DNA from 3 places in the Thermoanaerobacterium thermosulfurigenes genome. Region 3 is predicted to be linked to each of the others. Evidence: riboswitches for the same ligand, from Rfam matches in the RefSeq annotation. Region 3 holds a riboswitch; each other region holds the start of a gene.
The links. Region 3 has a riboswitch for cyclic di-AMP ahead of HNR52_RS01590 (NAD/NADP octopine/nopaline dehydrogenase family protein). Riboswitches for the same ligand answer to the same signal wherever they lie in the genome.
Positions count from the first base shown of each region.

Region 1: another riboswitch for cyclic di-AMP. It lies ahead of HNR52_RS08770 (C40 family peptidase); the one in region 3 lies ahead of HNR52_RS01590 (NAD/NADP octopine/nopaline dehydrogenase family protein).
Region 2: another riboswitch for cyclic di-AMP. It lies ahead of HNR52_RS09120 (C40 family peptidase); the one in region 3 lies ahead of HNR52_RS01590 (NAD/NADP octopine/nopaline dehydrogenase family protein).

Region 1 is NZ_JBPODR010000021.1:12,780-18,309, forward strand. Features, by position in the region: gene HNR52_RS08755 (cysteine hydrolase family protein) at 1-629, opposite strand, end outside; gene HNR52_RS08760 (PaaI family thioesterase) at 670-1,092, opposite strand; gene HNR52_RS08765 (sigma-70 family RNA polymerase sigma factor) at 1,118-1,684, opposite strand; gene HNR52_RS08770 (C40 family peptidase) at 1,952-2,632, opposite strand; cyclic di-AMP (ydaO/yuaA leader) riboswitch at 2,638-2,755, opposite strand; gene ku (non-homologous end joining protein Ku) at 2,913-3,722, shown strand; gene HNR52_RS08780 (ATP-dependent DNA ligase) at 3,725-4,648, shown strand; gene HNR52_RS08785 (peptidoglycan D,D-transpeptidase FtsI family protein) at 4,716-5,530, shown strand, end outside.
Region 2 is NZ_JBPODR010000023.1:5,767-11,296, forward strand. Features, by position in the region: gene typA (translational GTPase TypA) at 1-1,271, opposite strand, end outside; gene HNR52_RS09120 (C40 family peptidase) at 1,422-2,117, opposite strand; cyclic di-AMP (ydaO/yuaA leader) riboswitch at 2,121-2,251, opposite strand; gene HNR52_RS09125 (AEC family transporter) at 2,440-3,360, shown strand; tRNA gene HNR52_RS09130 (tRNA-Leu) at 3,414-3,498, opposite strand; gene HNR52_RS09135 (nicotinate phosphoribosyltransferase) at 3,617-4,651, opposite strand; gene HNR52_RS09140 (DUF441 domain-containing protein) at 4,670-5,119, opposite strand; gene HNR52_RS09145 (lytic transglycosylase domain-containing protein) at 5,160-5,530, opposite strand, start outside.
Region 3 is NZ_JBPODR010000003.1:33,649-39,178, reverse strand. Features, by position in the region: gene HNR52_RS01595 (cobalamin B12-binding domain-containing protein) at 1-1,079, opposite strand, end outside; gene HNR52_RS01590 (NAD/NADP octopine/nopaline dehydrogenase family protein) at 1,076-2,176, opposite strand; cyclic di-AMP (ydaO/yuaA leader) riboswitch at 2,285-2,408, opposite strand; gene HNR52_RS01585 (methyl-accepting chemotaxis protein) at 2,680-3,198, opposite strand; tRNA gene HNR52_RS01580 (tRNA-Leu) at 4,033-4,122, shown strand; tRNA gene HNR52_RS01575 (tRNA-Met) at 4,137-4,212, shown strand; tRNA gene HNR52_RS01570 (tRNA-Met) at 4,218-4,291, shown strand; gene HNR52_RS01565 (hypothetical protein) at 4,543-4,944, shown strand; gene HNR52_RS01560 (Ppx/GppA phosphatase family protein) at 5,066-5,530, opposite strand, start outside.

The DNA of each region.
Region 1 (5,530 bases), on a different contig from region 3:
ACGCTTATATCGTAAGTCTCAACACAATTTTCAGGCACAATCACATTGGCACTTAAATTATTGGCGTTTGCAATCATCTTTATAGAAATCGCCGTCTGATACACACACAAATCAGTGCAATTGCCAACGATGATAAATGTAGATTTACCTCCTTTTAACATGGTGAATACCTTCTTCAAAAACTCATTTCCATCACCGTCTTCTCCGCCGAAAAACACGTTTAACGAATTTTTCTCGTACACATTTGGCTTGTCCTTAACCACCTCTAAAAGCTCCTCTACGATACGGCTTTCATCTGTTCCTTTGACACAATGCTCTGGATAATCAACAAATTCTGTTGCACCTTTTACATGGGCATCATTTACAAACATCACATTTTTTATGCCCATCCTGTATGAAGCTTTAATGAGGCTCTTTATATGCTCTATAATCCCTCCTATTCGAGGACTGGACAAAGCCCCACTTTTGCAAAAACCGTTTATCATATCAACGACGATAATCGACACATTGTCAGCACTCCCAGCATCTTTTATGACGGTGCTTAACTTCATGTCATCTAAATTGCTATAAAAATCAAACAAATAATTTAAAAAAGGTCTTGTATTGTACAAAAAACTATCAAAATTCATTTTCATGGCCTCCTTTCATCTTATTTTTATTGTATACCATTTAATCTATGCAGTAAAATGTCTCGCGGGAAGATCCCACAAGCTTGCCATCCTGATTGTATGCATCACATACTGCAACAGCAGTCGTCTTGCCCATGTGGATAATCTTCCCTATTGCCTTGATTCTGTCTTTGGCTTTTAAGGGCTTTATATAGTTTATATTCATCTCGAGAGTCACCATGTTTTTCCCCATCGTTTTCGCAGCAATCCCCATAGCCGTATCCATGAGAGAAAACAATACACCGCCGTGAGCAATCTCAAAGATATTTAGATGTTTATCGGAAATCGTCATTTCCATCGTCACTTTACCACTGCCAAGCTCAACAATCTCCATGCCGATTAGATTGTGAAACTGAGCTTTTTGATTCAGCTCGATTATTTCTTTGAATAATTCTTCATTTATGCCGAGATTTTTAGCTTCCAAGTATACATCATCCTTTCAAGCCATTTTACATAATTATATCATTTTTTATCAAAAATCTTAATCTATCTAAAGCCCTGTCTTTAAGTTTTACAGCACTCTGATATCCCACTCCCAACTCTTTTGATATTTCAACAAGTGTCTTCCTTTCGAAAAAGTAAAGCATTATTATGTTTTTCTGCTTTCCAGTAAGGCCATTCAAAGCTTCCTTTAAATCCTTTCTCATGATATCATTAAAAAATTTTTCTTCTGGCGTAAGTTCATCGCTCTCTATCAAATCGATGATCTCATTTTCCTCCTCATCTGCCTTTGCATTCAAAGAGAGAAAAGATTTTTTCTTTCTATAAGCATTTAAAAAATAAAATTTAAGCTGCATACTGCCATATGCTATGAATTCCTTGCCTTTTTTCTCATCAAACTGATGGATAGCAGCAATAAGCACTTCTCTTCCGTCTTGAAGCATATCATCAAAACTGTCGTATGGAAACTTTTTTGCTAATTTTATCAAAAGAGGATTAAACTTTTTTAAAATCTCATGGACAGAATCTTTATCACCACTTTTAGCCTTAAAGCACAGTTCATTATAACTTATCATCTACTACACACCTCACATAAAGTGAGGACCGGTCCCTTTCAGTGCAGCACTGTGCTTTAATTATATTAAACGAACAAACGTTTTGGTAATTGCGAGTTATAAAAAGTCAATGTAGAAAATTTATAATAATCAGTTATTTGTGACATTACTTGTCAACAAAACAAAGATTTCCATTTAAGACTTTATTTAATTTCTAAAAATAAAAGAGGCGCATATGTTAAATCAAAAAAACATATACGCCTCTATGTAGATGCTCTCTTTTAAATTTTAATAATATCTTCTTGCGCCTATATAGTACGTCCTAAACCAACCGCTAAAATCCGCAATAGCAGCCTTATTAAGGGAATCGCTCATGTGTATTAAACGATTATCTCCTATGTATATACCTTCATGTGTAGGACCACCGCCTGATGTAGAGAAAAACAATATATCGCCTGGCTGAAGATCAGATAAGCTTACAGCTCTACCACCTGCATACTGGTCATACGTAGTTCTGCCGATGCTTTTTCCAGCTTGCCTAAACACGTATTGAACAAATCCAGAGCAATCAAAACCTGCAGGTGTAGTACCACCAAAAACATACGGTACTCCAAGATATCTTTCTGCAATACTTACTATGTCAAAATTTGATGGGCGCTCATAACCACCCCTTGATGAAACGCCAGTTACAGTCGTCCTATTTAATACTGCCTCTGTAGCTGGTCCTACAATTCCATCAGGAGATAGTCCGTACCTTCTCTGCAGTGCGATCACTGCGCTTTTTGTCTTGCTGCCAAATATTCCGTCAATACCACCTGTGCTATAGCCAAGCCTGTTTAACGTTTGCTGCAAGCTAACCACCGCTTGTCCTCTTGAACCGTATTTCAAAAGCTCCATTGCAAATGCACTTGGCGCTTGCATAAGTGTTATTGACACTACCGCTGTTGCCACTATTTTTTTGTAATTCAACTCATTCATCCTCTCTTTATGCCTACGAGGTTAGTTGACGGGTTCGGTAAAGAGCAACCCTACCGCATACGCGGATTCACCCCAAAGATATCCCCCGCTCTTTCGATTAGGCATATTTTATTTTATTTTAATAAATTTAATAAAAAATTTATATTTTTAATAATTAATTAATATTATATAGGCAAATTGTATCAAAGTCAACCACATTCCATAAATTACCTGAAGATTGTGAGTTTTTCATGGTTATACTAATTAATAAATATCGAAAGAAGGTGAAAAAATGCGCTCGATGTGGAAGGGTGCCATCAGCTTTGGCCTTGTCAGCATCCCCATAAAACTTTATGCAGCCACAGAAGACAACTCCATCCATTTTAGACAGCTTCACAAGGACTGCAAATCACCCATAAAATACGAGAAGATTTGCCCTGTGTGCAATAAAGAAGTTTCTGATGAAGAAATCGTAAAAGGCTATGAATATGAACCAGGAAAATTTGTCATCATAGATGAAGAAGACTTAGAGAGAATTCCAAAGTCAACAGTTAAAACGATAGATATTATCGATTTTACAGACTTAAGGCAAATAGACCCCATATATTTCGATAAGACATACTACATCGCACCAGATGAAATAGGTGCAAAACCATACGTACTTTTAAGAGATTCTATGAAGAAATTAAACCGTGTAGCAGTCGCGCGGGTAGTAATCCGCTCAAAGCAAGATTTAGCCTGCATAAGAGTTTTCAATGACAACTACATGGTTATGGAAACAATGCACTTTCCTGATGAAATAAGAAGTACAAATGAGCTTCCACCTATCCGCAATGTAGATCTTCACGAAAATGAGGTGAAAATGGCTATAAAACTTGTGGATACTCTGACATCTGATTTTTCCCCTGAAAAATATGATGACAACTACAGAAAAGCCCTGATCGAAATAATCGAGTCGAAAATTCAAGATAGAAAATTTGAAATACCTGAATCGCCAAAAGAAGAAAATGTCCTGGACCTTGTAAGCGCATTAAAAGCCAGCATCGAATCAGTAAAAGGAGAAAACATTGCAAAAAAATCAAAAAAGAAAAAAGGTGCATAAAGATGTCCCTGATGGATGAAAAAATTTCTCCTATGCTGGCTATATCGGGAAATGTATTTGACGATCCAAGTTGGGTGTATGAAATCAAATGGGATGGTTCGAGGACAATAGCATTTCTTTCATCTTCTACAAAACTTCAAGACAGAAGGCTAGTAGATATAAGCCACCAATTCCCAGAACTTATGGAAGTAAATAAATGTCTAAAATCAAATGAAGCCATACTTGATGGCGAGCTAATCGTTCTAAAAGACAATAAACCAAGTTATAGAAACATAATGATGCGAAAACACCAACAAAACAAACTAAAAATAGAACTTTTAAGTAAATCCAATCCCGCAATATTTATAACATGGGATGTAATATATGTTGATGGAAAAGAGCTATTAAACTACCCACTGATTGAGCGCAAAGAAATTTTAAGTAAAATCGTCAGTGAAGGCAATCTAATAAGGATATCTGATTATATATTTGGACAAGGCAAAACTTTATTTGCGGAAACTGGTAAAAAGCAACTGGAAGGAGTAATGGCTAAAAAAGCAGACTCAAAATATTACTTAGGGAAAAGAAGTAGTCTATGGCAAAAATTCAAACACCACATAATACTAAACGCTGTAATATTGGGGTATAAAATAGATAAAACAGCGTTAGTCTTGGGTCTTTACAACGAGGAGGACAAACTTGTGCACATTGGAAATGTAGAATCTGGAATATCGCAAAAAGAATTATCATCATTCTTAGAAGTTGCCAACGATCTTAAGGTCAACCCTGAATTTTACGGTCTTGCCATTAACAACGTTCAATGGATAATGCCTTTTATTGTATGTAAGGTTAAATTCATGGAATGGTCAGAAAATTTCAAAATGAGAGCACCGTCTTTCTTAGAATTTGCCTTAGATGTGAAACCTACCGAATGCAGATTCATGTAAACCAATTGAAATATGCACATTATTGATTTAAAATAAAATTATAAACTTACAAGGGGGATACTTTCAATTGGCATCAATAAACAAAAAGCGCATTTTGCTGGTACTAATTACATTTTTATTTTTAATCGCATGTCTTGTAGCACGACTTGTATGGCTACAGATTGTAATGGCTCCAAAATATTCACTGGCCGTCAAAAATCAGACAACATCCAAGATAGTATTAAAGCCAGAAAGAGGAATTATTTACGATGCAAATGGAAATATCCTGGCCACTAATGTAAGCGGCGGCGACGTGTACGCTGCACCTAAAAATATAACACATCCAGATGCAGTCGCAGACAAACTGTACAACTTATTAGGCATGAAAAAAGATTCACTGTATAAGCTTCTCAGCAATAAAAATTCTGAGTGGACTGTCCTTAAAAAAAATGTCCCATTGAACAATGTAAACAAGATAAAAAAGTTAAACCTTGCAGGCATATACGTAGAAGATACAAGCATTAGAAGCTATCCAGACGGTAGTCTATTATCACAGACATTAGGATTCACTGGTGTAGACGGAAACGGTCTTTATGGGTTAGAATACTCGTTTGATAAATATTTAAAAGGAATATCAGGATTAGAAGTAGCCACAACTGACGAAGTAGGTCATGTCATAGGACTCCCCGAAAAATTGTACGAACCAGAAAAAGGCGATGACTTAGTCCTTACTGTCGACTCAGTGATTCAGGGATATGCAGAAACAGCTATAGAAAAAGCTTATGAAACTTACAGTCCAGCTAATGGCATTTCAGCAATCGTGATGAATCCAAAGACAGGTGATATCTTAGCCATGGCAAATTTTCCTGATTTTGATCCAAACAATCCAAATAAAGTCAGTTC
Region 2 (5,530 bases), on a different contig from region 3:
GAGCCCATCTTTTCCATGACTACACCCATGTAATCTTCTGGTATGTCAATAGTAACAAGCTCAATAGGCTCGTGCTTGACACCATTTATCTCCTTTATAATCACAGATGGCTTAGATACCTGAAGCTCATATCCTTCACGCCTCATAGTCTCTATCAAAATGGATAAATGCAACTCGCCACGTCCAGATACTTTAAATGCTTCTGTCGTCTCCGTCTCCTCAACCCTTAATGCTACATTCGTTTCAAGCTCTTTAAAAAGCCTTTCTCTTAAATGCCTTGATGTCACGTATTTGCCTTCCCTACCTGCAAACGGACTCGTATTTACGCCAAATGTCATCGAAATGGTTGGCTCTTCTATTTCAACAAAATCTACAGCCTCTGGCTTTTCTGGATCGGCTATCGTCTCTCCAATCTCAATGTCGCTTATACCTGATACAGCTACTATATCACCCAACTTAGCATCATCAACCTGTACTCTTTTCAAACCTTCATATTGATACAGATTGCTTAATTTAACATTTTGCACAGACCCATCTCTCTTGCATATTGCCACATTTTCACCTGATACAATTTTACCTCTAACCACTTTTCCAATAGCGATTCTCCCAATGTAATCATCATAGTCAAGTGTGGTAACAATAAGCTGCAGCGGATCATCTATATTACCTTCTGGCGCCGGAATCTCTTTTAAGATAGTATCAAAAAGAGGACGCAAATCTACTGATTCATCCTTTAAGCTTAACTTAGCAATGCCTTCTCTGGCAGAAGCATATACTACAGGAAAATCAATCTGATCATCATCAGCACCAAGCTCAATAAAAAGATCGAGGACTTCATCAATGACTTCCTCTGGCCTTGCATCAGGTCTATCGATTTTGTTAACAACTACTATAGGTTTTAAATTAAGCTCTAAAGCCTTGCTTAATACAAATCTGGTTTGAGGCATTGGTCCTTCAAAAGCATCTACAAGCAACAATACACCATCAACCATTTTTAATACCCGTTCTACCTCACCACCAAAATCAGCATGCCCTGGTGTATCAACTATGTTTATCTTTACACCATTATACCTAATAGCTGTATTCTTTGAAAGAATAGTTATTCCTCTTTCTCTTTCTAACTCATTTGAATCCATTACTCTCTCTTCGACTTTTTCGTTCTGCCTAAAAATGCCGCTTTGCTTAAGCATACCGTCTACTAAAGTTGTTTTCCCGTGATCAACATGCGCTATTATAGCTACATTCCTTATATCGTCCCTTACAAACCCCATTTAGGTTAACTCCTTCCACACAAATGCAAATTTTATACAATATATAATGATATATTAATATGCCTAAATAGTCAACAAACTATAAAATATCGCCTAAAAAATGCATCAAAAAAAGACACATGAAAGTGCCTTTTTGTCGTTATATTTAGTTTACTGTATAACCCTTCTGGCTGCAGCATAGTGAGTGCTGTAGTAATCTTCATATAAAGAGCTTGTCATGACTTTTCCAGCACCAGATGAAGCGTGCATAAACTGCCCATTTCCTATGTATATCCCAGCATGGTTTATTATGCTGCTCCCTAATGTCTTAAAAAACACCAAATCACCAGGCTGCAAATCTGCTCTATCAACGTAAGTTCCTACTGTAGCTTGAACATCAGCAGTCCTTGGCAAACTAATACCGACGCTTTTAAAGACGTATTGAGTAAAACCAGAACAATCAAAACCCGATGGAGATTCACCACCGTAAACATACCTTGTTCCTAAAAACTCTTTACCAAAATCGATCAGCCTTGAGGCAATGCTTCTATCAACATCACCCCTTGACACCGTACTTGAAGACCTTAATGAAAGGTACTTTCCATATATCCAGCCTACAGTCCCATCTGAAAGCTTTATGTTGTACCAGCCATTATCCTGTCCAATCACTGTAACCACATCGCTATAATTTAACTGTGTGATAACCATTGACGACAAGTTTCCGCCATTTCTGACATTTACACCGTTTCCAATGACGACGCCACTTCCAAGATCTGCTGCATAAATATGTGTAAGCATCGAAGAACCTACCATAGTCATGCCGAAAACGGATACACCAAAAATAAATTTACCTAATTTGCTATTCATAGCTAATCTCCTTCCTTTTGCCTCCGGAGTTAGTTGACGGGTGCGGGATAGAAGGTACCCCTACTGCATATGGCAGATTAACCCCAAACATGAAAAATCCTCCGTACCTAAATAGGATTCGGCAAGATTGCTAATATGTACAAGTTTCTTTTATTTTATCAAAAACGATTAATAAAGTCAATGTTTTCATAATAATTTTTTAAGATTTTTTTAATAAACTCTTAATATATTTTATAAAAAATTTATAAATTTGTTACAATCTCTATAAATAAGAAGCTTGTTGTAGTATAATTTTATTTGATATACGAAAAGGAGGATATGAATGAGTCAAATAGTCATACTTCAAAAAATCGCAATAAGCATCATCATAATATTTTTCGGTTACGCAGTAAAGAAAATGAAATTTCTACCTGCAGAAACGGGAAAGGTAATAAATAGTTTTATCATATACATAACATTACCTGCCAGCATCGCAAAAGTTTTCTTGACTACAAAAGTAAATACAAACTTGTTCGTTTTAACATTATCAGGCTTTGCTTTCGGCTTCATCACTTTTCTTGTAGGCTTTTTAGCCTTTAGAAACGCAAATTTAAAAAGAGAAACAAAAGGCACTTTAATTATATCTCTCTGCGGATATAACATAGGTCTTTTCGCTTTCCCGTTTATCCAACAAATTTACGGCAACAATGGTCTTTTGCACATTGCCATGTTTGACATGGGAAATTCATTTAACGTCTTTGGAATCGCATATATCGCTGCATATGTATTTTCTCAAAGTGATAAATTAGATCTAAAGAAAGTATTTAAAAAGATCTTGTACTTTGTGCCTTTTGATACGTATATAATAGCCTTCATATTGAATATCATAGGTATTAAATTCCCAAGCTTAATCGTTAACCTGGCAGAACAAATTTCAATGCCTAATACAACATTGGCTTTGTTTGTAATAGGATACTTTCTTGATTTTAATTTAGAAAAGGATGAAATTTTATCGCTACTTAAAGGACTTGCCATTAAATATGCACCAGGCATAGCATTATTTTTTGTCTTGCCTCTGTTTTTCAATACCGCATCAATGACAATTAAAACCATAATGTTAGGAACTATCATGCCAACAGCGCTTGTAGCAGTCATATATTCTGATGAGAGAAATCTAAACACCAAACTTGCATCGATCTTTATAACGACAACGACGATTGTTGCGATTGTATTCATGTCAATTATAATGGTAAAGTGGCATTAAAAAAAAAAAGCCTTTTGAAAGGCTTTTTTTATGTAAAATATTTATTTTCATTTTGGTGCGGAGGGCGGGACTTGAACCCGCACGGAAAACTCCATACGCCCCTCAAACGTACGCGTCTGCCTATTCCGCCACCCCCGCGTCACAACATCGTTAGCACATTAGTTATTATATAATGTTTTTTTGTTTGTGTCAATACCTTTTTGTATAAATTGCGATTCATTTAGTATTATACAGACAAGCATAGATTCATGTCTGTCTATATTATCCTCTTTAATTTTGCATTCTCTATCCTTCCGGGAATTCTACCTCTTTTAGCAATAGGTTTTCCTTCCACTTCTTTAATATCCATCGTCATATCTATAGGAGATGCATCTGATATATAACTACCAACACCAAATGCATCTGCACCGCTTAATGCAAGCTCTTTTATCCTTTCTGGTGTAAGCCCACCAGACACAATGATCTTGACATTGTCAAACCCTTTTTGGTTAAGCCTCTGCCTAAGCTCATACACAAGGCTTGCTGTCACACCCCCTCTTTCCGATGGCGTATCCAATCTTATGCCATACAACCTATCTCCTAAAAATTCAGCCACTCTCAATGATTCTTCAATTTCATCTTTAAATGTATCTACTAAAATAGTTATTTTCTCATCTTTAGGCGTTATCTCACTGTAAGCCTTTGCTACAGTAAGAGTGTCGCCAGCTATCAGAAAAGCCGCATGTGGCACTGTGCCCTTTGGTTCACGGCCTAAAAGCTTTGCTCCCAATATACAGCTAGCATCATCAGCACCACCTATAAGGGCGGCCCTTTCCATGACAGGCGCCACTGCAGGATGCACATGTCTTGCGCCAAAACAAAGTAAAGGCTTGTCTGGAATAACTTCTTTAAGCTCTCTTGCTGCAGTAGCCCATCCGCATGAACTTGCCAACATACCCAATATCACAGTTTCATACGTGCCAAACTCGTTGTACGGTCCAATGATTCTCATAACAGTCTCTTTTGCTTCAAAAGTCTCTCCTTCATCTATAGACCACACTTCAATGTTTTTATCTTTTAAGACATTTTTTACTTCAGGCAGCCCTGCAAAAACACCACTTCTTCTTGCAAATATCTCTGCCGTTACAACTTTCCCGTCAATCCCTAAATGCTTTAAAATATCTTGCGTCCTTAAAAAATAAACGTCTGTAGTCGCGCCATTTTTTATCTCATCATGTGTAGCGGAAAAAAACTCTCTATCATTGCTTACCTTAACTTCCCTTAAGTCTTCAAGATGTTTGATAATTTTCATATGTATTCTTCTCCCTCTCTATAATCTAAATATCCTAAGTAAGATTGTCGTAATGCCAAGGGCTATCATTGGACCAACCGGTGCTCCCTTAAAGAAGCTTACACCAATCACAGTACCCAGCAAAACACCTACAACACCATTTGTATCTACTTTCATGGCGTTAAGGCCTATAGATGCCAATATAGCTACAATTATCCCGGCAATAACTGTAATAACCCCCTCCACGCTTTTTGCAGCATTTAAAAAATCATCAATTGACACTTTGCTCATTGCAAGAGGTGATAAGGCTCCCATAGTCAATACTATTATACCAAGATTCATGCCATTTTTCGATACAAATTGATTAATTATTTCCAAGTTCATAAGCTTAATCAAAAGAAGCATTATAATAGCAGCCGCAGCGTTGTTGTTTTCCCCTATAATGCTGAAAAACAACATGATGGATAGAATTAAGACCCCAAAATCCATTTAAAATCCCTCGCAGCATAATGTTGTGCAATGTTTCAAGTCATTTATATAAATTTGTGTAAATCTTATAATACTTAAGCACCTTTTTAATGTACTTATCCGTCTCTAAAAAAGGCACTTTTTTGAGATTGCTGCCATTTTCTGAATACCTCTTGTCTTTTAACCAATTTGAAACATTGCCACTTCCTCCATTATATGCGGCTACTGCCAAAGTGACATCATTATTAAATTGTTTTAAAAGGTATTTTAGATACCATGTTCCTATATTTATATTGTAATCTGGATTAAAAAGCATATTAACGCTAAAATTTTTGATGCCTATGTAATTAGCAACCCAAGTTCCTGTCTCAGGTATCACCTGCATAAGGCCTATAGCACCTTTATTTGAAACGCTGTCAGGATTAAAATTGC
Region 3 (5,530 bases):
ACAAGCTCTATAGATGCCAGCATTTTTGCAAGATCCATTTTGGGCGATGTAGCTGGCGGCACATTGAACATAAACTGAGCTATATAGTTTTTTACACCCATCTTCTTTGCATTGTATGCTGCAATGTAGCTTGCCGCCACATATATGGCATCATGTGCATCTCTAAGCCCCCAATGGTGTGCTTCATTTACCTCAACAGGTATATTTCTGTCAGCATGCCACTTCATCAGCATCTGGTTCTCTCTAATGGATTCTTCTACTTCTCTTGGCCCCCTGCCATCTAGTACATTGTACCAGCAAAGGGGTATAGCTGCCCATGCATTGTTTATTGTGTTTTTAAGCATTTGAGCCATTTTAAAGACATCATTCGTCCCACTGTAACATCTAAGCAGCGGATAATTTCCACGCCTTGACTCATCGTAAAGTTTTTTGAATTCTTCTTCAGTCCTTATAGGCACGCCACCTGCCCCATCAAGTGATGCTTTATATTTTTTGTCAAAAAAATGCTCTTGTGTATTTTGGTCAGGCGCTATTGATATCACATCGAGAATTTTTTCTTCCGCAATCCTCCTTACACCTTCAAGTGTATCATCATACGAAGGCAATCCAAAGTGATGCCTTATTATAGGATACGGATAGCTTTTCTCAATCCTTTCAATCACATCTCTACCATATTCTTTTTCACTATATGAAGCTTTCTTTCCTCTTAGGTATGAAATTGTGTACTCATCGCCAAAAGTTCCATCAAAAATTTCCTCAAATATTCCTGACTCTTTTGCAACTAAGCAATTGGGCTCTGTGCCTCCAAATATCCATCTAATATTGCTCAAACCATATTTTCGTATTTTATCTTTAAGCTCATTCAATATGGTTTTCAGTGTTTCTGGAGTCAGTCTATAACTTACACCTACTATATCAGGTTTCTTTAAACGCACTGTATCTACCAACTTATCAATAGATGTAGCAGGACCTAAAAAATCCACTTTATACCCTTCCTGCTCTGCAATCTTCAAAAATCTATATGCTCCCGCAACATGGACATCATTTTCTATAGAAGCTGCAATAATATATTTTTTCATGCGACAGTGATCTCCTCCTTTAACCCCTCTATCATTACCTTTATCTCCGCTGCGCTTTTTCCTTCCAATCCTAATTTTCCTGCTGTGCGCCCGATTTTCCAATAGTTCACTTCATGCATGCATGATGCCAAATGAATTATAGAATCTATAGTATAAGTAGGAATGCCTAATTGTTTGCCAATCGATGAAATAGGCACCAAACTCATTGGCACATCTTCAAAAATGTACCTGCAATCAAGATTTTTTGGTGCAAGCAAGCCTCTATAAGCATCTGTCTTTTGAATCGCATCATACAGATTGTCTGCAATAACGCCGTATGCATCTTTAAGCCAATCAAGCGCTGTAACAGCATTGACACCTAAAGCGTGGGCAACTGCTATTCTCTCCCTGTCCATTCTCTCCAATATTTTAGCCACCGACGGTGATATGCCTTCCAAATAATATTGAAAATCACCTTCTGTAGTCTCTATTCTTGCAGAGTTCAAAAGTGTAGGCGCTGGATGAAAGATAGAACCTATATTATTTAAACTAGTCTCTAAAACATTTTCAGCAGGTACTATCTGCGAATAAGCTAATCTCAACAAATCAACAACATAATCAGCCTTCCAAGCCGGTATAGATGCCAGTGAGACCACATCTTTTATCCTGAAAATCTTTGAAACGCCATTATTCGATCTGCAAGCATATATAAACGTATCAGTCTCTGCTACTACCACATTTATATCGTCTCTAATTTTAACAATGTTATAAAACTCTATAGCGCCAAAAGTTCTTCCCGGATTCAAAACTATTATCTGATCATTTCTTAAGTGTGGTAACATTTCATAAGCTATGTCACTGTGTCCAGACGCAGGAACAGTCACCATGATTATGTCTGCATCTTTTATAGCGTCTTCCATATCGTCAGTGACCATATTAAGCTTTGCAAATCCATCTACAACGCCTTCAAGATGAATACCACCATTATTTAAAATAGGAACTAATTTCTCACGAGATCTGTTGTACAAATTGACTATAAAACCCATCAACGAAAGATGTGCCGCCATCGCCTGACCGCCGTTGCCAGCACCAATGACAGAAAAAATAGGTAATCTCATTTAAAAACCTCCTTCTATTTTAGGGTATTAAAAAAGCCATAGAGAAAATCTATAGCTGAAACCCGGCAACTAATAGAAGGTAGTTGTACCGAATATATTCATGCTATTTCCTCCTCTTTCAACGCTTACGAGGTTAGCTGACGGGTTAGGATCGAAAGATAACCCCTCCATACAAATGGATTCACCCCAAAATTGGTTTCCCCGCTTCATACGAATTCAGCGTTATAGCATATTATTAAATTAATTAAATTATACCATATCAAAATTCCATTTGCAAATATATTAAAAATATGTAAATTTTGTAACAAAAATGTGTCTTTAAAATATGCAAATCATAAAAATATGGATTGAAATTCATGAAATATTTGTTTGAAATTAAACTATATAGAAGCAAATTATTGCCTCTATAAAAATAAAGCACTTCTGCAAATATATACAGAGGTGCTTTATAAATACGGATTTTCGATTTGAGCAAATCGAAAATCCGTACTGCTTTTATAGTCCTATAAATTCCTTGCTAATTCTTCTAAAAGTTGAGAAGTAGCGCTTAATTCCTCTATGGAAGAACTAATTTCTTCAAATGCGGTAGCTTGTGTCTCAAAAAATGAGCTTGATTCATTTATTTTGTCAGAAATACTTTTTATAGATTCCTGTATTTTCTCTAATACTGAGTCTATTTTACTTATAGATTCACTGCTGGTATTAGATAACTTTCGTATTTCTTCAGCAACCACACTAAAGCCTTTGCCTTTTTCACCAGCTCTTGCGGCCTCAATGGCTGCGTTTAATCCCAATAAATTTGTTTGTTTAGAAATATTTTGAACAAATTTTAAAATATCATCAGTGCCCTTTGTATTTTCAATAGCTTTATTTACTTCTTCTAATATCTTAGTATTTGAATTAACTACAATTTCGACTCCAGAGGAAACCTCTTGGATAGCTGAAGATATTTGCTCAAGTGATGCTGCCAGATTTTCGGATAGTGACAATACTTTATGTCTTTTTTCTAAACTTTTCCCCATAAGTAAAACCCCAATTACAGAATTATCATAATCTTTTATAGGGATAGCATATGATTTAAACGGTACTCCATATACTTCTTTTGGTACATCTTTTATGATGTAGTTTCCAGTTCTAAGGGCTTCAAAAGCTGCACCACCTTCTGGAATTGCATCACCTACTTTTGCATTAATAGGAAGTTCATCACAATTTTTTATCTCTAAATATTTTTCATTATCTACAATGGCAAAAGATACACTATCCTCAAAAAGTAATGGTAAAAAAGTTGTTAATTTATGAAAAAAGTCAAGCATCTCATCTTTAGATATGGTTATCAATTTTAGTCCTCCTTAATTCGTTAATTTTTTAACTTCTCATAAAGCGCTATAATAAATTATATAGAATTAACGACTTTTGTCAAATTTAGTTAACATTCTTCGATCCCTTATAGGTAATCTAAAAACATTCGTTCACATCTTTTGTAAAACCACCTTTTTTATAAAAATTAAACCAATGACAAGCCATCATTTTTTATAATTTCACACATACCCCTCCCTCCTGATAAAACTTAAAAGTTAAATCCCTAAAACGTCGTCGATATCCTGTGTTTTTTGTACTATCCAATGTAGACGACAAATTACTACCTTATGCAACAACTTTATATAAATATATTCTGCATAATTCCTCTAATTCCTTCTTTATAAATTGAATAAAAAAACAATTGATTACCATTGGCCACTTTCATTATCAAATATGTCAAAATTTTATTGTAATCTACACCGAATAATATGGCATAAAGGTATTGACTAATAGTCCTTTATGTAATATAATTAATGATGTCGCTGGTTGATGTGATTGCCGGAGTGGCGGAACTGGCAGACGCACAGGACTTAAAATCCTGCGGGCCTTTAAAGCCCGTACCGGTTCGATTCCGGTCTCCGGCACCAATTGAATAGTACATCGCGGGGTGGAGCAGTTGGCAGCTCGTCGGGCTCATAACCCGGAGGTCGCAGGTTCAAGTCCTGCCCCCGCAACCAAATATGGCGGCGTAGCTCAGTTGGCTAGAGCATGCGGTTCATACCCGCAGTGTCGGTGGTTCGACTCCACTCGCCGCTACTAAACCAATAAAATCAGGGTTTTGATGATTTTAAAAAAACATATAGTCAAAACGAATAAGTATAATTACTCGCCTAAAAAGGTGGGTGATTTTTTTATATATTTTTTAATATAAGATGAGCATATTAAATACATTAAATCAACATGACAAAAATCTTTAAAATGAGTCTTAAATACTATTGAATTTATAAAATTTATAAATTAGAATGAATCTATGGGAAAAATTTTGGACTAAAGAGAGGTTTTTGTTGATGGAGGAAGAAAAAATTCTTTTTTTGTTAGAAAAAATTAGCAATAATATAGGGAACTTAAATAAATCAATAACTGATTTAAAGTCAGATGTAGATAGTATAAAAGTAGAAATGTATGATTTAAGATCAGAAGTGTATAGTGTGAAAGAAGAATTCACCAATTTAAAATCAGAAATGTTTAATGCAAAAGAAGAGATAAAAAAACTTGGCACTAAGATTAATAATGAAATAACTGATAAAATAAGCGCTTTATTTGATGATAGGCAAATTGTGCACGAAAAAATTGATGAAATAAGCGAAAAGATCGATAGAGTACAAATAGATGTGAACAACATGACGATTAAAAAGTTATATCATGACAATAAAATATTGGAATTAGGACAAAAGCTGAGCAATAGGTAATCTCAGCTTTTATGTTTTTTCTTTTTATACAACAAAAAGCATCGGTTATTTCTTTAAAAGCTTGCAATCCATCTTTTCTGACATTGTTATGAATACATTATTCGCATACATCGACATAAATCTAATTGTCTGCTTTATCATTCACGTTTTTTATATATTTTTCTACTAAGGCGCCTTCTAAATTGTCCCACTCGCTTACGGTAATTGAAGTACAGTTCAAAAGCTTTAAAATTGTATAGACTATTATTGTGCCTGCAACGATAATATCAGCTCTTTCAGGCTGCAAACCATTCAAAAGTCTTCTCTCGTTCAAGCTCAACGACATCATTAAGTCCAGCAACCTTTTTATTTCGCTTTTACTAAGCACATATCCATGAACTAATTCTCTCGAGTAGATTTCTAAACCCTGTGACATGGCAGCAAGTGTTGTTATTGTACCACCTATGCCAACTACATCTGTAGGTATTTCTTGATTTTCACTTATAAATGGCATAAGCATGTCTGTTATATAGAGGCTTATATTATTGTACTCATCGAGCGTAATAGGATCATTCTTTATAAATTTCTCTGTAAGCCTTAAAGCACC